Regions from separate parts of the Janthinobacterium sp. TPC_1 genome, predicted to be linked through region 2. Evidence: predicted binding sites of a transcription regulator. Region 2 holds the regulator's gene; the other holds the start of a gene.
The links. The regulator HrcA, encoded in region 2, represses chaperone genes, less so after heat shock. The targets are predictions, from matches to a motif close to TTAGCACTCNNNNNNNNNGAGTGCTAA.
Positions count from the first base shown of each region.

Region 1: a site for HrcA is predicted at 5,619-5,645, ahead of groES (co-chaperone GroES). Genes of this name have one in related genera too.

Region 1 is NZ_CP195157.1:335,440-345,592, reverse strand. Features, by position in the region: gene ACQVLG_RS01730 (POT-type proton-dependent oligopeptide transporter) at 1-653, opposite strand, end outside; gene ACQVLG_RS01725 (N-acetyltransferase family protein) at 804-1,358, opposite strand; gene ACQVLG_RS01720 (MFS transporter) at 1,433-2,689, shown strand; gene ACQVLG_RS01715 (hypothetical protein) at 2,694-3,164, opposite strand; partial or broken gene groL (chaperonin GroEL) at 3,386-5,037, opposite strand; gene groES (co-chaperone GroES) at 5,088-5,378, opposite strand; gene ACQVLG_RS01700 (hypothetical protein) at 5,903-6,649, shown strand; gene ACQVLG_RS01695 (hypothetical protein) at 6,806-7,069, shown strand; gene ACQVLG_RS01690 (cell division protein ZapA) at 7,069-7,380, shown strand; RNA gene ssrS (6S RNA) at 7,435-7,612, shown strand; gene ACQVLG_RS01680 (EVE domain-containing protein) at 7,700-8,167, shown strand; partial or broken gene lgt (prolipoprotein diacylglyceryl transferase) at 8,175-9,001, opposite strand; partial or broken gene ACQVLG_RS01670 (LysR family transcriptional regulator) at 9,080-9,993, opposite strand.
Region 2 is NZ_CP195157.1:1,076,629-1,086,781, forward strand. Features, by position in the region: gene ACQVLG_RS05315 (CaiB/BaiF CoA transferase family protein) at 1-706, shown strand, start outside; gene ACQVLG_RS05320 (barstar family protein) at 752-1,078, opposite strand; gene dapB (4-hydroxy-tetrahydrodipicolinate reductase) at 1,087-1,896, opposite strand; gene ACQVLG_RS05330 (outer membrane protein assembly factor BamE) at 1,916-2,545, opposite strand; gene fur (ferric iron uptake transcriptional regulator) at 2,741-3,172, shown strand; gene hrcA (heat-inducible transcriptional repressor HrcA) at 3,220-4,236, opposite strand; gene ACQVLG_RS05345 (HAD family hydrolase) at 4,354-5,079, opposite strand; gene ACQVLG_RS05350 (hypothetical protein) at 5,325-5,921, shown strand; gene ACQVLG_RS05355 (hypothetical protein) at 6,065-6,544, shown strand; gene mmsB (3-hydroxyisobutyrate dehydrogenase) at 6,731-7,633, opposite strand; gene ACQVLG_RS05365 (enoyl-CoA hydratase/isomerase family protein) at 7,657-8,790, opposite strand; gene ACQVLG_RS05370 (enoyl-CoA hydratase) at 8,783-9,568, opposite strand; partial or broken gene ACQVLG_RS05375 (acyl-CoA dehydrogenase family protein) at 9,565-10,153, opposite strand, start outside.

The sequences.
Region 1 (10,153 bases), 740 kb from region 2:
ACGCGGGCCAGCAGGGCCGTGCGGGCCACGCGGGTGAACGAATCGGGATTCGGCGGCGCGGGCGGCACGTGCACGTATTTTTTCGCGCCCATCCAGAAGACGATGGTGGCGGCCAGCATCATCAGGCCGGGAATGCCGAAGGCGATCGACGGACCGTAGTCGCGCAGGAACATCGGCATCAGCAGCGAGGCGAAGAAGGAGCCGAAGTTGATGATCCAGTAGAACAGGTCGAAGACCAGCTTGGCCTTGTGCTTGTTGGTCTGGTCGAACTGGTCGCCGACGAACGAGGCGACCAGGGGCTTGATGCCGCCGGAGCCGAAGGCGATCAGGAACAGGCCGAAATAGAAGCCGTTGACGCTGTTTTCAAACAGGGCCAGGCAGGCATGGCCCGCGCAATACACAAGGCTGAGCCAGAAGATGGTGTTGTACTTGCCGAAGAAGCGGTCGGCCAGCCAGCCGCCCAGCAGCGGGAAGAAATACACGCCGATGACGAAGGTGTGGAACACGTGCTTGGCTTCGCCCGTGCGCTGGTCGATCGGGATCATCAGCAGCAGGGTGCTGATGAGGAATGGCGTCAGGATGTTGCGCATGCCATAAAAGCTGAAGCGTTCGCAGCCTTCGTTGGCGATGATGTACGGTATTTGCCGCGGCATTTTGCCCGTGGCGGTTTGTGTCTCGGCCGATGACATTGGCTCTCCCCCAAGTTTTTTTTGTAAGCCGCGATGCTAAGGCCTGCCGCGTTTGCTTGCAACAGAAAAAACGGCCTGTCCGCTATTTCGCAGGGATTTGTAAGGTATTGATTTTCATAAAGACATTACTTTCGGCACTTGCGCTTGCGCTTGCACTGGCACTGGCACGAGCGGGGCGGGGCGGGGCAGCAACAGCTGCATTTGCAGCATGCCATCCGCTGCGGGGCTGTCCGCCAGGGTAAATCCGCAGCCCAGGTACAGGGTCAATGCCGCGTGGTTGTCCTGCGCCACGGCCAGGCGCACGCGGCCCAGTTCGGGAATGGCGCAGGCATGGGCGATGGCGGCCTGCACCAGCTGCCGTCCCGCGCCATGCCCGCGTGCCTGCGGCGCCACGTACACGCCCCACAGGCTGGCCTTGTCATGCACGACGGCGATCGCTTCGCGGCGCAGGCCGGCCATGGCGATCAATTGTTCCTCGTGGAAGGCGCCAAATATTATTTGGTGGGAAGAGGCGCGCAAGCGCTGGGCGATCTGTGCCAGCGGCAAGCCGCTTTCCGCCGCGTACGTCGTGCAGAAGGCGGCGGGCAGTTCGGCGATGCCGGCCAGGCGCAGCGCGCGGTAGGCGGGCGCGTCGTCTGGCGCGAGGGGGCGGATGGTGATGGCGGGCATGTGGGCGAGTATCGGGCTTTGATGCCAGAAAGTAAACCTTGCCGTCCAGCGCCGCCATCCTTAAGATCTGCCGCATGAAACCTGTACCGAGCCCTTCCCCTGATATCTCCGCTGGCGCGGCTCTGACGCCGGCGCGCGAGCGCGCGATGCTGTGGCTACTTGCGCTGACGCAATTTACCGTCATCATGGATTTCATGGTGATGATGCCGCTGGCGCCCCAGCTGATGCAGGCCTTCCACATCGGCCCGGCTGCCGTCTCGGGCGCCGTCTCGGCCTACGCCTGGTGCGCGGGACTGTCCGGCTTGCTGGCGGCCACGTATATCGACCGCTTCGACCGCAAGAAGCTGCTGTTGACGATGTTTTGCCTGTTCACCGTGTCGAACCTCGCTTGCGCGCTGGCGCCGAACTTCCATGTGCTGCTGTGGTCGCGCGCGTTTGCCGGGCTGACGGGCGGCGTGCTGGGCGCCATCGTCATGGCCATCATCGGCGACGTGATCCCTTCCGAGCGGCGCGGCGCGGCCACGGGCGTCGTCATGACCTCGTTTGCCATGGCGGCCGTGGGCGGCGTGCCCATCGGCGTGGTGCTGGCCGCGCACTTTGGCTGGGCTTCGCCGTTTTTCCTGCTGGTCGCGCTGTCGCTGCTGGTCTGGCTGGGCGCGGCGCGCGTGCTGCCATCGCTGACGGCGCACATGGGCGCCGCTCCCACGCCGCTGCGCCAGGTGCTGCCGAACCTGCTGGCGCTGTTCCGGGACCGGCGCCACCTGCAAGCGTTTTCCTTGTCCATTGTCAATATGACGGCCGGCATGCTGGTCATTCCCTTCATTTCGCCCGTGCTGGTGGGCAATATGGGGCTGGCGCCGGCCGACGTCACCTGGGTCTACCTGGCGGGCGGCTGCGCCACGATCTTCACGGCGCGCCTGATCGGCCGCTGGGCGGACCGGGCCGGCAAGCAGCAGGTGTACCGCTGGGTGTCCTTGCTGTCGATCGCGCCGCTGCTGTTCATGACGCACTTGCCCCAGCTGCCGCTGCTGGCGCTGATGCTGGCGTTTCCCTTCTTTATGGCCCTCGTCTCGGGCCGCATGGTACCGCTGCAGGCGCTGCTGACGACGATACCGGAACCGCACAAGCGGGGCGCGTTTCTCAGCGCCAATTCAGCCCTGCAAAGTTTTGGCAGCGGCCTGGGCGCCTGGCTGGGCGGCCTGACCCTGCAGACGGATGCGGCCGGCCACATCAGCGGCTATGGCATCAATGGCTGGCTGGCGGCGGGCTTGTCGCTGTGGACCGTGTGGTGGGTGGCGCGCGTGCGCGGCGCGGCAGGGGGCCGCGCGTAGGTAGTTATTGGGTGGCGATGCGCTGCATGGGCGCATTGTCCTTGCGCCATTGCTCCAGGCTGATCAGCTCACCGCTGACGACGTCGTCGACGAGGATGCGCTTGCCATCCTGGGAGACGACGAAACTTTCCCAGCGGTGCGCCGCATCCGGCGTGTTTTCCACGAAGTTCAGGTCATGGTAGGGCTTGCCATCGATGAGGCGCGCATCGGGCGACGTTTCCATCACGGCGCCGTGGGCGCGGCCGCCGGACGCCTTTTCGATATGCGCCGACCAGGCCTTGATTTCCGGCAAGGCCATCAGCGCATCGACGGCGCGCGCGCTCTGCTCCTGCGCCGGGCTGCTGGCGGCCGGGGCATTGGTGCCGTGCGGGGCGGCCTGCTGGTGCAGGTAGAAAGCGCCGAGCCCGGCGGCCAGCAAGCCGGCCAGGATGCCGGCGATGATGGTGGTTTTGGAAGAAGAGGCGCGTGGCTGCATGGTGGTGGCGTGAAAAAGAGGGACGATGGCGGCCATGCTAAAGCAAAACGTGCGCATGGGCAATCGTTGAAATTTCTAAAAAGCAAGACGAAAAAAAGCCACCTTCCGTAGAAGATGGCTCTCGGGGCCGCCGGGGAGGCGCTGGCAGCTTTTGGTCTGCCAGCCCTGTCCCGGCGTATGCGGCCGGTTGCGCCGTCGCCTGCGCGACCGGCCGCCGGACATTACATCATGCCGTCCATGCCGCCCATGCCGCCCATACCACCCATGCCGCCGCCCATGCCGCCGCCTGCCTTGTCGTCAGCGATTTCGCAGACCATGCAGTCGGTCGTCAGCATCAGCGAAGCGATCGAAGCGGCGTTTTGCAGCGCCGAACGGGTCACTTTAGCTGGGTCCAGGACGCCCATTTCAACCATGTCGCCATACGTGCCGTTGGCAGCGTTGTAGCCGTAGTTGCCCGAGCCAGCCAGTACGGCTGCCACGACGACCGAAGCTTCTTCGCCGGCGTTTTGCACGATCATGCGCAGTGGCTCTTCCATTGCGCGCAGGACGATCTTGATACCAGCGTCTTGATCAGGATTGTCGCCCTTGACCGTGATGTTGGCGCGTGCGCGCAGCAGGGCTACGCCGCCGCCTGGCACGATGCCTTCTTCCACGGCAGCGCGCGTTGCGTGCAGTGCATCTTCAACGCGGGCTTTTTTCTCTTTCATTTCGACTTCGGTGGCTGCGCCAACCTTGATCACGGCAACGCCGCCAGCCAGTTTGGCCACGCGCTCTTGCAGTTTTTCACGGTCGTAGTCCGAGGTCGCTTCTTCGATCTGTACGCGCACTTGTTTCACGCGTGCTTCGATCGAGAGGCAGCTTCGCCGGCGCCATCGATAACGATGGTGTTTTCCTTGCCCACTTCGATGCGTTTTGCCTGGCCCAGTTCGGCCAGGGTCACTTTTTCCAGGGTCAGGCCGACTTCTTCAGCGATGACCTGGCCGCCGGTCAGGACAGCGATGTCTTCCAGCATGGCTTTGCGGCGGTCGCCGAAGCCAGGTGCTTTCACTGCGCAGGTTTTCAGGATGCCGCGGATGTTGTTCACAACCAGGGTAGCCAGCGCTTCGCCTTCGATGTCTTCTGCGATGATCAGCAGTGGACGGCCAGCTTTGGCGACTTGTTCCAGTACCGGCAGCAGGTCACGGATGTTCGAGATTTTCTTGTCGCACAGCAAGACGAATGGGCTGTCCAGGACGGCAACTTGCTTCTCTGGGTTGTTGATGAAGTATGGCGACAGGTAGCCGCGGTCGAACTGCATGCCTTCAACGATGTCCAGCTCGTCGTTCAGCGACTTGCCGTCTTCTACGGTGATGACGCCTTCTTTGCCGACTTTTTCCATCGCTTCAGCGATACGCTCGCCGATCGAGTAGTCCGAGTTGGCCGAGATCGCGCCAACCTGGGCGATTTCCTTGGTCGTGGTGCAAGGACGGGCGATTTTCGCCAGTTCTTCGACGGTCGCTGCAACAGCTTTGTCGATACCGCGCTTCAGGTCCATCGGGTTCATGCCGGCGGCAACGAACTTCATGCCTTCGCGCACGATGGCTTGTGCCAGCACGGTTGCGGTGGTGGTGCCGTCGCCGGCGTTGTCGCTGGTGCGGGAAGCAACTTCCTTGACCATTTGCGCGCCCATGTTCATGAGCTTGTCTTTGAGTTCAACTTCTTTCGCTACCGAAACACCATCCTTGGTGACGGTAGGGGCGCCGAACGAGCGCTCCAGGACCACGTTGCGGCCTTTCGGGCCCAGCGTTACTTTGACTGCGTTGGCGAGGATGTTGACGCCTTCGACCATCTTGGCGCGCGCTGCGTCGCCGAATACTACTTCTTTAGCTGCCATGTTCAATTCTCCTGAGTTTCGGGATGTATCTGTCTACAACGTGGAAACAATTACTTGACGACGATCGCCATGATGTCTTCTTCGCGCATGACCAGCAGCTCATCGCCGTCAACTTTGACGGTTTGGCCGGCGTACTTGCCGAACAGGACGCGGTCGCCCACTTTGACATCCAGAGGACGGACTTTGCCGTCGTCGAGAATCTTGCCATTGCCTACGGCAAGGACTTCGCCTTGATCCGGTTTTTCAGCAGCTGCATCAGGAATGATGAGGCCGGACGCAGTCTTGGTTTCCTGGTCGAGGCGTTTGACGATGACGCGATCGTTCAATGGGCGCAGATTCATACAAAACTCCTTAAAGTTCAATGGATAGGTGTTGCTAAATGAATACATGCCTGGCACAGCGCCAGGCGTGCTTTCAGTGACCGCCGTTGAAAGCAGCCCGCAACGGTCAAGCAAACCCCATGTCATCCTGTCCTTGCCTGTCTCCGGCAGTGGTGCATCGCGGCGTCGCCCGCCGCGTAGCGTTCCCTGCAGTGGTCTGGCAAGCACCATCAGTCCTGAGGATTGCTACGAAAGAGTTTGTTAGCACTCTCTACTAACGAGTGCTAATTATAGGGACGGTAGGGGGCTTATTCAAGGGCTTATTCTCCGGGAAGATATGCATAGACGTTCTGTGCAGCCTGCATTTACGCAGGGTTTGCGCAAACGCAAGCCTTGTTCCCGGGCGTCAGCAACAGGCGCGACTCTAGCATGGCCGCCAGGGGAGGGGCGTTCCTTTACGCACAGGAAACAGAGTTTTGCTATGGAATTTGATAAGATGATTGCAATTGCATATCAATATCCCTCTTCGCGCCAGAAAGCACGCCATGCCATTGACTCATTCCCGTCCCGTTCTGCGCCTGCTGGGCGCCGCCCTCGTCGGCCTCGCCTGCCTGGGCAATGCCGCCGCGCAAACGCCGACCATTCTCGACGAGATCACCGTGGCGACCCTGACGCCGCTGGAAAAGGAAATGCTGCTCAACGACCTGTTCAATGACCTCAACAAGGATGACGACGACCAGGAAGCCCATGTATGGGACAACGGCGCCGACAATGGCGTGCTGGTGAAAGTCACGTATAACTTCAGCAACTCCGGCATGACGGAACACAGCCTGAAGGCGCACATCTGCCGCGACCTGAAATTCGTCGTCACGGCGGCAGGCAAGTCGCAGGACCTGAGCCGCCGCACCTGTTCGCAGAACAGCGGACGCTGGGATGTGCAGGGCAAGGACCCGGCGCCCGTCGTATATCCGCCTTTCCTGTCCGACGTGACCATCGCCAAGCTGAATGCGAAGGAACAGAAATCCTTGCTGACGGCCGCCGTGCGTACCTTGAAAGATGAAGAGGATGGCAAGACGCGCCAGTGGAGCAACAAAGGCTTGGGCAATGCGGCACCGCTGGCAGTGCGCCTGACGCCCTCGGGGACGGACGCCAAACCTGGCAGCTACCACCGTACTTGCCGCGACCTGACGATGGTGCTTGACGGCAAGGGCGGACAACAGACGCTGGTGCGCCGCTCTTGCGAAAACCGCTATGGTGGTCTCGATATCGAACCCGATTACGTCGACGAGTAAAACGCTGCCATCGCGGCGCCGGCGGATGCGCGCAGATGGCGAAAAGCACCGGAAAAAGTGTGTATTGTCCGCCAACTGCCCTGCATTGATGTAAATATGTGTGACAGCGGCGTGATTCGATTGACGCCCATGGAGCGTCCGCCCTATAGTGGCGGGATGATTTCCGAATTCAACGAATTATCCGACAAAATAGGCCTGCTGGCCGAAATGACCCATGCGCTGCGCCGTGAAAACGCGCAATTGCGCAAGGACAATGCCGCGCTGGCCGCCGACAACGCCCTGTACGTGCAACGCATGCGCGAGGCGCAGGAGCGCGTGGAAGCGTTGCTGGAAAAAATTCCCGAACTGGTGCAAGCTGGCCTGGAGCAAGCCGCTTCGGAAGCGGGTGCCTATATTGCCGAGAACGAGAAGGAAGCGTAATGCCGCGTGTCGATGTCAATATCATGGGCCAGTCCTACAGCATGGTCTGCCGCGACGGCGAAGAGCGCGCGCTGCGCGAAGCGGCGATCTATCTCGATAGCAAAATGAAAGCCATCCGCGACGCGGGCAAGGTCAAGGGCAACGACCGCATCGCCGTGCTGGCCGCCCTGGGCGTGGCCGCGGAATTCCTCTCCGTAAAATCGCCGCAAGGTCCGCTGTCGGAATTGACGATACTGGAAGTGAAGCAAAAGATCTCGGCCATGCACACGGTTCTGGACAGCGCACTGACGCCCCAGGAAAACCTTTTTTAAGCGGACACGCTACGATTTGTCTTTGCGATGCGCGATCAAAGGAGTAAACTTGGGTCTACCCTGCGGTGTTCGCGATTGCCATATATTCCTTGAACCATTTATGCGCATCGGTTGCGAATTTTGTTTGATGGGAGTGAGCGTCGCTCGTTCGACGAACCCGAAATTGAACTAACGTGACCACCTTGAACCGTTTGGTTCGGGATGCCGGCATAGCGGCACAGGCGGGGCCCAATTTGCAGTACAAAAAACGGTTGCAGCATCAGCATGCGCAGCCGTTTTTTTACGCCTGTCGCTTTTATTCTTTGACCTGGGGAATGTAATGAAACAGTACTGGCTGATGAAATCCGAACCCGATGAGGTGAGCATCGATGACCTGATGGCGGCGCCCGCGCATACCTTGCCCTGGTTTGGCGTGCGCAACTACCAGGCGCGCAACTTCATGCGCGACGGCATGCGGCCGGGCGATGGCGTGCTGTTCTATCATTCGAGTTGCCCGCAGCCGGGCGTGGCGGGCGTGGCCGAAGTGGCCAGCGGCGCCTATCCCGATCACAGCCAGTTTGAAGAAGGTGGAAAGTATTTCGACCCGAAAGCCACGCCTGAACAGCCGCGCTGGATCAGTGTCGACGTGCGCGGCCTGCCTGAGAAGACGGCGCTGCTGCCCCTGTCCGAGATGCGCCAGATGCCGGAGCTGGAAGACATGCTGCTGCTCAAGAAGGGCAGCCGGCTGTCCATCACGCCCGTGACGCCGGCGCAATGGAAAGTGATTACAAGCAAGCTACAGGCTTGACTGCTCCTCAGACCGGGCGGGCCTTGGTGGGCGGCGTGCCCATCACCTGGCTTTTATATGCCCACACGAGCAGCGCGATGGCGCCGACGATCATCGGCAGCGACAGCATCTGGCCCGAGGTGATCGGCACGCCCAGCCACACGACTTCCCAGTCCGGCGTGCGGAAGTATTCCGTGAAGAAGCGCGCGCAGCCGTACAAGAGGGTGAACATGGCACCCACGGCCATGCGCGGGCGCTGCTTGCGCGCATACAGCCACAGGATGATGAACACTAAAATGCCGTCGACCAGCATCTGGTAGATCGGCGACGGGTGCACGGGATACGGGATGCCCGGCCACTGCATGGCCCACGGCAGGGTGTGTCCGGGGCGATGCGGCCCGGCAGTTCGGCATTGATGAAATTGCCCAGGCGGCCGGCCGCGTAGCCGAGCGGCACCAGCGGGGCGATGAAGTCGAGCACGTCGAACAGGTTGCGGCCCGCCTTGCGGCTCCACAGGTACATGGCCAGGATGACGCCGAGGAAGCCGCCATGGAAGGACATGCCGCCATGCCAGACCATGAAGATCTCCAGCGGGTTCTGCATGAAGTATTCGGGACGGTAGAACAGCACTTCGCCCAGGCGCCCGCCGATCACCACGCCCAGCATGCCGTAGAACAGCATGTCGTCGAGGTCTTCCTTCTTCCAGCCCAGCACGGCGATATGCGGCTGCCTGATGCGCACGCGGCCCAGGATAATGAACAGGGCGAAGGCCAGCACATACATCAGGCCGTACCAGTGCACGGCGAGCGGGCCGATCTGGATTGCTATCGGGTCGGGCATCGGGTGTATCAGCATGGGTTTCTTTCTTTGTTTAAAGCCAAGGTTGCGTAGTATGGGGGCGCTTGCGGTTTTTTGCCTTAGCGGCCACTTAATTTAATCGGCGGCAGCGCCGATCTGCTTGCGCAGCAGCGCCAAAAAGCCTTGCAGCACGGCGGACGGATTGTCGCGGCGCCAGGCCAGGCCCGTTTCCACCAGCGGCGTAGCATCCTGCAGCGGCCTGTATTCTACGCCCGGGCGCATCAGATTCGATACCGATTGTGGCACAAGCGCGATGCCCATGCCAGCCGAGACGAGGCTGACGATGGTTTGCATCTGGATCGCTTCCTGGCCGATCATGGGCGTCACGCCGGCCGCGCGGAACACGCCGAGGATGGCGTCGTGCAGGGCGGGCGAGATCGCGCGCGGGAAAATGATCAGGGGCAGGGGCGGCAGGTCGCGCAGGCGCACGGGCCCCGGCGTATTCAATATGGCGAGGCCGGACGGCGCGGCCAGCACCAGCGGCTCGGCCAGCACGGGCAGGTAATCGAGCGCCTCTTTTTCGCCTTCTCGGGCAGGGGCGGGATCAGCAGGCCCGCATCCGTGCGTCCGGCCAGCAGTTCCTCCAGCTGCAGATCCGAGGTGGCTTCCTGCAACTGGATCTGCACCTGCGGATAGGCCGTCTGGTAGGCGCGCAGCAGCGGCGGCAGCACGCTGTAGTCGGCCGAGGAGACAAACGCCAGGCTCAAACGGCCCGCCTCGCCCTGCGCGGCCCGCCGCACCAGCGCGGGCAAATCGAGCGCCTGCGCCAGCAGGCGGCGCGCCTCGGGCAGCAGGGCCGTGCCTGCCGGCGTCAGCTGCACTTCGCGGCGCGTGCGCACGAACAGGGGCGCGCCCAGCAGTTCTTCCAGGGCCATGATGGTTTGCGACAGCGGTGGCTGCGTCATGTGCAGGCGCGCGGCGGCGCGGCCGAAGTGCAATTCTTCGGCGACGGTGACAAAGTAGCGCAGCTGGCGCAGTTCGAGGTTCATATGCGTTTCCATGCGGATTGATTGCTGTGATATGTAAAACGACTCACAGGCACGTGCATCATATATTTGACAGTGGCGCGCGCGCAAGGCAATCTGGCGTACCCCCACTGCATGCAGGGTTTTGTTGAAAATCCGCGCAGTCAGGCATCAATCATCCTTG
Region 2 (10,153 bases):
AGTGGGCGTGGCGCAAACGGACATCCTGACGGGCCTGTACGCCACCATCGCCGTGCAGGCGGCGCTGGCCGAACGCGAGCGCTCGGGACTGGGCCAGCACATCGACCTGGCCTTGCTCGACGTGCAAGTGGCCGCGCTGGGCAACCAGGCGGCGAATTACTTGTGCGGCGGTAAGGTGCCGCAGCGCATGGGCAATGCGCATCCGAACATTGTTCCATATCAAGACTTTCCCACGGCCGATGGCGACATGATTCTGGCGATCGGCAACGATGGACAGTTTTCGCGTTTTTGCGCCGTCGCCGGCCATCCGGAATGGGCGCAGGACGAACGCTTCGCCACCAATCCGCAGCGCGTGGCGCACCGGGCGATCCTGATCCCCTTGATGCGCCAGACCACGGTCATGCGCACGACGGCCGAATGGATCAGCGCTTTCGAGGCGCAAGCCGTGCCGTGCGGCCCCGTCAACCGCATCGACCAGGTCTTTGCCGACCCGCAAGTGGTGGCGCGTGGCTTGAAAGTGGAAATGCCGCATCCGACGGCGGGGACTGTTGCGCTGGTGGCCAATCCCGTGCGCTTGTCGGCTTCACCGGTGCAATACCGCTTGCCGCCGCCGTTGCTGGGGCAGCATACAGACGAGGTATTGGGGCAGTGGCTGAGATTAGGTACTGAGGAAATTACTGGTTTGCGCGAGCGCAAAGTCGTGTGAAAAACTGGGGTCAGAGCCGGCGAGCCGGCGGGTCTGACCCCGGAATTACTTCAGCGTCAATTTCAACGCCGGCTTTTCGCCATAATCGTCATAGCGCTCATTGATGCCGGCGATACAGAACGTGATTTCTTCCAGTAAATCAGGTACTTGCGCCTTCATTGCATCAGCATCCTGCACCACGATTTCCAGCACTTCGTTCGGCTTCAGGCGGAACTGCGTCATGTTTTCATCGTCGCGCAAGTAGCTGAGGCAATCTACCCAGGCATCCATGCTGTTGCCGTAGAACTTGGGGAAACCGAAGGCTTGCGCGCATTGCGCGTGAAAGCTCGCTGCGTCGGTGATATCTTTTCCATTCAGGATGGCAGTGGCCATGGTCTTCCTCAGTTCTTCAGCGACAGCACGTCCTGCATGTCGAACAGGCCCGTCGGCTTGTCTGCCAGGAAACGCGCGGCGCGCAGGGCGCCGTGGGCGTAAGTGACGCGGCTGCTCGACTTGTGGCTGATCTCGATGCGCTCGCCGATGCCGGCAAACAGCACCGTATGGTCGCCGACGATATCGCCGCCGCGGATGGTGGCAAAGCCGATGGTCGACGGGTCGCGTTCGCCCGTCACGCCTTCGCGCCCGTACACGGCGCATTCCTTCAGGTCGCGGCCCAGGGCGCCGGCCACCACTTCCCCCATTTGCAGGGCAGTGCCCGACGGCGCGTCGACCTTGAAGCGGTGATGCGCTTCGATAATTTCGATATCGTAGCCTTCGGACAGGCTTTTTGCGGCCAGTTCCAGCAGTTTCATGGTGACATTCACGCCCACGCTCATGTTCGGCGCGAACATGATGGCCGTCTTTTCGGCGGCGGCGGCAATGGCCGCCTTGCCCGCGTCATCGAAACCGGTGGTGCCGATGATCATCTTGATGCCGTGCTCGGCGCAGTAGGCCAGGTGCTGCAAAGTGCCTTCGGGGCGCGTGAAGTCGATCAGGTAATCGGCATTGGCCAGGCCGGTGGCCAGGTCGGATGCAATCAGCACGCCGGCAGGCTTGCCGAGGAAGGAGGCGGCATCCTGGCCGACGGACGGCGAGCCGGCGCGGTCGAGGGCGCCAGCCAGCACGGCGTCGGGCGCATTGCTGACCGCTTCGATCAGGATATGGCCCATGCGGCCGCTGGCGCCAGCGATGGCAATTTTCAGTTCAGTCATTTTATTCTCTTACAGCAACTTATTTGGTGGGTTCGGCGGCAGGCGCAGGTGCTGGCTCGGCGGCGGGCGCCGGTGCAACGTCAGGCTTGCTCACAGGAATGGCAGGGGCGGCATCGGCCGGCACGGGCACGGCGCTCGGCGCCACGGGCGATGGCACGGCGGCGGCAGGCACGTCGGCCTTGGCAACCTTGGCGAATGGCGACGGGCCGGCGATGCGGTCGATGTATTCTTTCTCGGTCGGCAAGTTGCCGCCTTCGAAGCGTTCAACCTTGCCATCCTTGCCGAAGTACACGACCACGCGGCTGCTGGTGGTTTCGCCACTGCCCCGGGCCAGGCGGAATGGATAATCCCAGCGGTCGGCATGGAAGATATCGGTCAACAGCGAGGTGCCGAGGACGAAGCGCACCTGGTCGCGCGTCATGCCCACTTTCAGCTGGGCCAGCATCTCTTCGGAGACAAAGTTGCCTTGCTGAATGTCAGGACGATACGGCGAGAAAAACCACATGAATTTCTGCAGCGGCGTAATGGTGGTCGTCTGCGCGCCTTTTTCAGGAACGACTTCCTTGCCCTCTTTCTGGGTGATGGCTGGCTTTTCGCCCAGGATGCCACGGCTGGCGCAGCCAGACGCCATCAGCGCGACACAGACCATGCCTGCCACGACTGGTGCTCGAAATGAAATACGGTGCCAGAGAGATGGCAATACAGCCGGTGTTACGCGCATAAATGACCTCAATTGGATGAACAAAACGCCAGGAGTGACCGGCCCGCCAAAAAATGCATATTTTGGCACTCCCCGACAAAACGCTATATGATAAAGCACCTGACCCACATACGAGCAACAAACATGAGTAACAATCCTAGTGATCTCAAGGCAAGCGGCCTGAAAGCCACCCTGCCACGGCTGAAGATACTCGATATCTTCCAGAGTAGCCCGGTACGCCACCTGACCGCGGAAGACGTCTACAAGATTCTGCTGGCCGACAATATGGATGTCGGCTTGGCAACTGTCTACCGCGTCCTCACGCAATTCGAACAGGCAGGCTTGCTCAACCGCAACCATTTTGAAACCGGCAAGGCGATTTTCGAACTCAACGAAGGCTCCCACCACGACCACCTGGTGTGCCTGGACTGCGGCCGGGTCGAAGAATTCTTCGACGAAGAAATCGAAATCCGCCAGCAAAAAGTGGCCGAAGAGCGCGGCTTCAAGATCGCCGAACACGCCTTGGCGATCTACGGCAACTGCACCAAGACGGCTTGCCCGCACAAAACCGCCTGACGTCTGACACATTCCGCCGGCCGCTCCCACGGGGCGGCTTAGCTGCATCAATGCTGGCTGAGTGCGCTCGACAGTAATTTAGCGGTGATGTCGACAATCGGAATGACCCGCTCGTAAGCCATGCGGGTCGGTCCGATCACTCCCAGCGTCCCCACGATCTTGCCGTTGACTTCATACGGCGCCGTCACCACGCTCATTTCATCCATCGGCACCAGGTTCGATTCGCCGCCGATGAAAATCTGCACGCCCGTCGCCTTGCTCGACACGTCGAGCAACTGCATCAAGCCCGTTTTTTGCTCGAACATGTCGAACATCTGGCGCAGCGAATGCATATTCGATGACAGATCGCTCACGCTGAGCAAGTTGCGCTCGCCGGAAATGACCATGTCGTCGCTATGGTCGGCCATCGCTTCGCTGCCCGCCTCCACTGCCGCCTGCATCAGGCTGCCCATATCGTCGCGCAACTGGCGCAATTCGCCCTGCAGGCGCACGCGCACGGCGTCGAAGGACAGGCCGCCATAATTCTGGTTGATGTAATTGGCCGATTGCACCAGTTGCGCGGGCGTATAGTCGGCTTCCGTCAGCAACAACCGGTTCTGCACGTCGCCGCCCGGGGCGACGATGACGAGCAGGATGCGTTTTTCCGACAGGCGCAGGAATTCGATTTGCTGGAATACGGATTCGCGGCGCGGGCTGAGCACGACACCGGCAAACTGCGACAGCGACGACAGCATCTGCGCCGCGTTGGCGATGGTCTTTTGCGGTTGCGGCGTCTGCAGGCGCATGCGCGATTCCACCACGTGCTCGTCCAGGTGCCGGACGGTCAGCAAGGTATCGACAAAGATGCGGTAGCCGCGCGGCGTCGGGATGCGTCCGGCCGAGGTGTGCGGACTGGAGACATAACCAAGCTCTTCCAGGTCGGCCATGATGTTGCGGATCGTGGCCGGCGACAGGTCGAGGCCGGAAATTTTCGACAAGGCGCGCGAACCGACCGGCAGGCCGTCGGCGATATATCGCTCGACCAGGGCTTTCAGCAGTGTTTGGGCACGTGTATCGAGTTGCATGGTGTTTTAGGTAAGCAAATATTCTTTAGATAAGCATATTGTTAAGCAAGCGGCAACGAAAGCGGCCGAACGTGCGGCAACAGCGCCTATTATGCACGTTCGCCCGGCCAGCGGCGATCAATCTTCCAGTTGCCCCTGCAGCCACAGCAGCAATTCATCAAAGTTGGCGCAGATGGCGTCGGGCTGCACGCCGGCGGCCAGATGGGCGTCGCTGCCCTTGCGGTTCATCCAGACGGCACGCATGCCCGCCCCTTGCGCTCCCGTCACATCGAAATACAGGTCGTCGCCCACGTACACGGCTTCATGCGGCGCCACGCCCAGCGCGGCGCAGCCGGCCAGGAAGATGCTGGCGTCGGGCTTGGCCACGCCGAAATCGCTGGCGGCGATAGAGACTTTAAAATGCTGCGCCAAACCGATAATTTCAAGGTCCGCGTTGCCATTCGAGATCGAGCCGACCAGCATGCGCTGGCGCATCCAGGCCAGGCCAGGCAAGACGTCCTCATATGGCTGGACGCGGTTGCGCGCGGCCAGGAATTGCAGGATGGCCCCGTCGACCAGGGCGGCATCCTCGCCGGCGGCCTCGAAGGCGGCCAGCAGGCCGGCGCGGCGCAACTCGATCAGGTTGCCATGGAAATGCGGTTGCTCGTTGAGCATGGCCAGGCGGTGCTGGCGCAGCATCTCGCTGGAGAACTGCTGCGCCACCTTGGGCGCATGCGCGGCCAGCCAGTCGTGCAACAGGATTTCGGCGGCGGCAATCACGGGCGCGATGGGCCACAAGGTATCGTCGAGGTCGAACAGGATGGCCTTGGGCGGCACGGCGGTTTTTACAGGGGCAAGGGACATGGGACTCACAATGGGATGCTGCGTCACGGTGCGCAGGGTGTAGCTATTGTCGCACCGATCGCCGCCGCCGGCATGGCTGCGCCCCCGTGAAATGGGGCCGGGCCAACGCTTCCGGGCGAAAAATTGTTACAGGGTGATACAAGGCAAGGTCATCCAGCTTGCCAGATAGACTAAAATAGGCGCCATTCCAATGCGGCGCCAGCGTCCGCGTTGCGCTACCCAACCTAATTCGTTTTGGAGAATGTATGAAAAATTTGTACCTGCGCTCGATGCTGGCGGCGGCTTGCGCCGTCACACTGGCAGCCTGCGGCGGCAGCGGCGGCAACCTGTATCTGCAAGGCACAGTGAGCGACCTGGCCAAGAACGGCCTGATTCTCGTGAATGACGGGGAACGCTTGGCAATCCCCGCGGGTCAGGGCCAGTTTGTTTTCACCAAGCTGCTCAAGACCGATGACCGCTACGACATCACCATCGCGGAACAGCCCAAGGGCGCCGTTTGCACCATTGCCAATGGCGTCGGCAAGGCATCGAGCTATTCCGTGAGCACGGCAGTCGTAAGCTGCAAGACCAACTCCTACCCGCTGAAAGGCGCCATCACGGGCTTGAGCGCCGACGGCTTGCGCCTGGTAATGGGCCCCAACGGCATCAGCCCACTGACTGGCGCCACCACCTACGAATTCAGCGTTAATGACGGCGCCGCATATGGTATTTCCATACTGACTCAGCCAACTGGCCTGACGTGCCGCTTCCAGGGTTCAAAGAGTGCCGACGCCAGCGATACGGTCGGCACGATGGGTTCTGCCGCCACGACCGCGGCCACACTTGACTGCACGCCGCAGTAATCCTTGCGATCCGTCACCTATTTTTTGGAGAATTACATGAAGTTATCCTGCTTGCTTGCCCACTGGCCGCACTGCTGCTGACCCTGGGACTGGCCGCTTGCGGCGGCAAGGCCTCGTACGATGTCAGCGGCACGATCTCCGGCTTGAACAATGAAGGACTGATCCTGGCCAATGGCGGCGAGGACCTCTCGATTGAAGCCGGCAAGACCTCGTTTACCTTTAAAAAGCGCATCGACTACGGCACCGAGTACAACATCACCTTCAAGCAACAACCGGCCCACATGACTTGCGGCATCAGCGGTGGTTCCGGGTCGGCTGGTCATTACATCAATATCAGCGCCGCTGTTACTTGCTCGCAAAACCGATATACCGTGGGCGGCACGATTTCCGGCCTGACCGTTGAGGGCCTCGTGCTGATTAACGGCAGTACGACAACAACGGTGGCCAAGGACGCCACGACCTTTACCATGAACGGCTCCGTCGCCTATGGCGAGACCTATGGCATCAGCGTCTCCGAAACCCAGCCTAAGGGGCTGAAGTGCGACCTGGTGCCAGGTACAGAAAAAGGCACCATGGGCGAAGCGAATGTGACGACGGTGAAGATCGTCTGCAATCCGGCCTAAGTTGCGGCAACGGTAGCCGCTGCGCGGCTACCGGGAAGAGATATCATGGAAATCTATATTTGATATTCCAAAGATAAATTGGAGTTATATGTGGCGATGCAGCATAATGCATCTGTCTCCTCCAACTCTTCCAAGAATTGGATTTAGCCCGCTTTTACCAGCGGGCTTTTTTTTGCCCAGAATTCCTCAAACGGGTTTATTCAAGCCCGGCTGCAGCATCTGCACGATGCTGGAGAAATCCTGCTGCGCATAGCCGGCTTGCGCATGCATCTGGTACAGCTGCCGCACCAGCCCGCCCAGGGGCGTGGGCGCATTCGCCGACAAGGCCGACTGCTGCGCCAGCCCCAGGTCCTTCAGCATCAGCGCCGTGCCGAAGCCTCCCGTGTAATTGCGCGAAGCGGGCGTGCCGTCCATGACGCCGGGCCACGGGTTGTACACTTCCAGGGTCCAGTTGCGGCCCGAGCTCTTGGCCATGATGTCGGACAACACTTTCGGATCGAGGCCATGCGCCACGCCCAGGTTCAGCGCCTCGGCCGTGCCCGCCATCAGAATGCCCAGCAGCATGTTGTTGCAAATCTTCGCCACCTGGCCCGCGCCCGCCTCGCCCGCATGGAAGATATTCTTGCCCATCTTTTCCAGCAGGGGCCGCGCCTGCTGCAAGGCCGCTTCGCTGCCGCCGACGATGAAGGTCAGGGTGCCGGCCGCCGCGCCCGCCGTGCCACCCGAGACGGGCGCATCGATCATGGCAAAGCCGCGCTCGCTGGCCGCCTGCGCCACCTGGCGCGCCACGTCGGCGGCGATGGTGCTGCAATCGATGAACAGGGCGCCCGGCTTGGCCGAGTCCAGCACGCCGCCGGCCGCCAGGTACAGCTCCTGCACGTGCTTGTTGGCCGGCAGCATGGTGATGACGGCGTCCGCCGTCTGCACGGCCGCACTGGCGGACGCGGCCGCCGTGGCGCCCGCCTCGACCAGCGACGCCACAGCCGCCGGCGCCAGGTCGAACACGGACACGTGGAAGCCGGCGGCCACCAGGTTGCGGGCCATCGGCGCGCCCATGTTGCCCAAGCCGATAAATGCGATATGTTGCATGGTAAATATCTCCTGTTGTTCTTTTAATGCAGATCCGCCAAAGGATGCGTGCTCCACGGCGCATTGAAATATTCATCCAGATACGCTGCGCTGACCTCGGCCAGGCTGGCCGGCTGCCATTGCGGCGCGTTGTCCTTGTCGATCAGCAAGGCGCGCACGCCTTCGCTGAAGTCTGCATGGGCACAACATTGCACGGCGACAATAAGTTCCAGCTGGAACACTTGCGCCAGGCTCAGATGGCGCGTGCGTTCGCGCATGGCCCAGACCAGGGCGGCCGAAGTGGGCGCGCCCTTGTCCAGCGAGTGGGCTGCCTTTTGCAGCCAGGCCGAATCGCCGTCATACGCGGCGATGGCAACCACCACTTCGGCCAAGGTGGGCGCTTGCGTCAGCGCCGCGATGGCGTCGAAGTTGGCGCGCACTTCGGAGACGGGCAGCATGGATGCGGGAGCCGAGAAGCCGCGCAGCAAGCGGTTTAGCTGCTGGTGGTTCGCGGGCGCATCCACTTGCCATTGCGCCAGCGCCAGCGCGTCGAGCACCATGTTCCGCTCTTCCTGGCGCAGGAAATAGTCGCCCAGGCCCGCAAACAGCGCGTCGGCCGCGTTCATCGGTGCGCCCGTCAAGCCGAGGAACAGGCCGCTGCGGCCCGGCATGCGGCCCAGAAACCAGCTGCCGCCCACGTCGGGGAACAGGCCGATGGTGATTTCCGGCATGGCGATGCGCGTGCTTTCCGTCACGACACGGTGGCTGGCACCGGCCATCAGGCCCAGACCGCCGCCCATGACGATGCCGCCGCCCCACACCAGCAGCGGTTTCGCATACGTATGGATGCGGTGGTCGAGCCGGTATTCCTCGGCAAAGAAGGCCAGCGCCTGCGGGTTCGGCACGACACCGGGCTGCTCGACGATGGCCGTGCGCAGGCTGCGCACGTCGCCGCCCGCGCAAAAGGCCTTGTCCGTTGACGATTGCAGCACCACGCAGGCGATGGCAGAGTCACTGGCCCAGCGCACAAGGGCGCCATCGATGGCGCGTATCATGTCCAGGGTCAGCGCATGCAAGGACTTTGGCGCGTCGAGGGTGATGACGCCCAGCTTCATGCCGCCGGGACAGTCGCGTTCCTCGATTTTCACAGTTTCAACAATATTAACGGTCTCAGCCATTCTTCCACTCCGCCGGACGTTTCTCCAGGAACGCCTGCACGCCCTCTTTCTGGTCTTGCGTATCGAACAAGCCCAGGAACAGGGTACGTTCATCGGGCAGGGAATCGACGAGCGGATGGCTGCGCGCGCCCTGGATCAGGGTCTTGCACGCCGTCACGCTGCTGGGGCTCTGGCGCGCCACCTTGGCCGCCAGCGCCAGCGCCGTGGCGGCAGCCTTGCCGGTTGGCACGACTTCCTCGACGAGGCCGATGGCCAGGGCCTTGGCCGCATCGACCCGTTCGCCGCATAAAATCATGCGCTTGGCCCAGCCTTCGCCCACCAGCCACGGCAAATGCTGCGTGCCGCCCGCGCACGGCAGCAAGCCGACGGACGCTTCCGGCAAGGCCATCTGCGCATGTTCCTCGGCGATGCGGATGTCGCAAGCGAGCGCGCATTCGAGCCCGCCGCCCATGGCATAGCCATTGATGGCAGCGATGCTGACGCCGCGGAACGCGGACAGCGCCTCGAAGGCCTCGCCAAAGGCGGCGGCCATGGCGAACGCCGTGTCCTTGTTGCCGTCGGCAAACACGTTCAGGTCGGCGCCGGCCGAAAAGAACTTGGCACCGCCGCCCGTGATCACCAGCGCGTACACGTCGGCGTCCGCATTCAGGTCGGCCACCAGCTCTTTCAGCGCGTTCAGGCTGGCCAGGGTCCAGGTATGGGCGGGCGGGTTGTCGAGGGTCACCAGGGCCGTGTGGCCACGGCGTTCCAGCAATAAATTTGTATACACTTTAGTCATCGTAAGGTCTCCGTGGCGCCATCTTTCAGAATCGCTCGCGCGACGATCAGGCGCATGATTTCATTCGTCCCTTCCAGGATCTGGTGTACCCGCGTGTCGCGCACGTGGCGCTCGAGCGGGTACTCGCGGATGTAGCCATAGCCGCCATGCAATTGCAGCGCATCGTTGGCCACATTAAAACCCACATCCGTGGCGAAACGTTTTGCCATGGCGCAATACGCCGTCGCATCCGGGCTTTCCTGGTCGAGTTTCCAGGCCGCCAGGCGCACCATCTGGCGCGCCGCCACCAGTTCCGTCAGCATGTCGGCCAGCTTGAACTGCAAGGCCTGGAACTGGGCCAGCTCGCGGCCGAACTGCGTGCGCTCCTTCATGTACGCTTGCGCGCGCGTGAGGGCCGCCTGCGCCGTGCCCACCCGAGCACACGGCGATATTGATGCGCCCGCCATCGATGCCCTTCATGGCGATGGCAAAGCCTTCGCCTTCCGCTCCCAGCAAGTTACCGACAGGCACTTTTACCTGGTCGAAACTGATGATGCGCGTGGGCTGGCTGTTCCAGCCCATCTTTTCTTCTTTCTTGCCGTACAC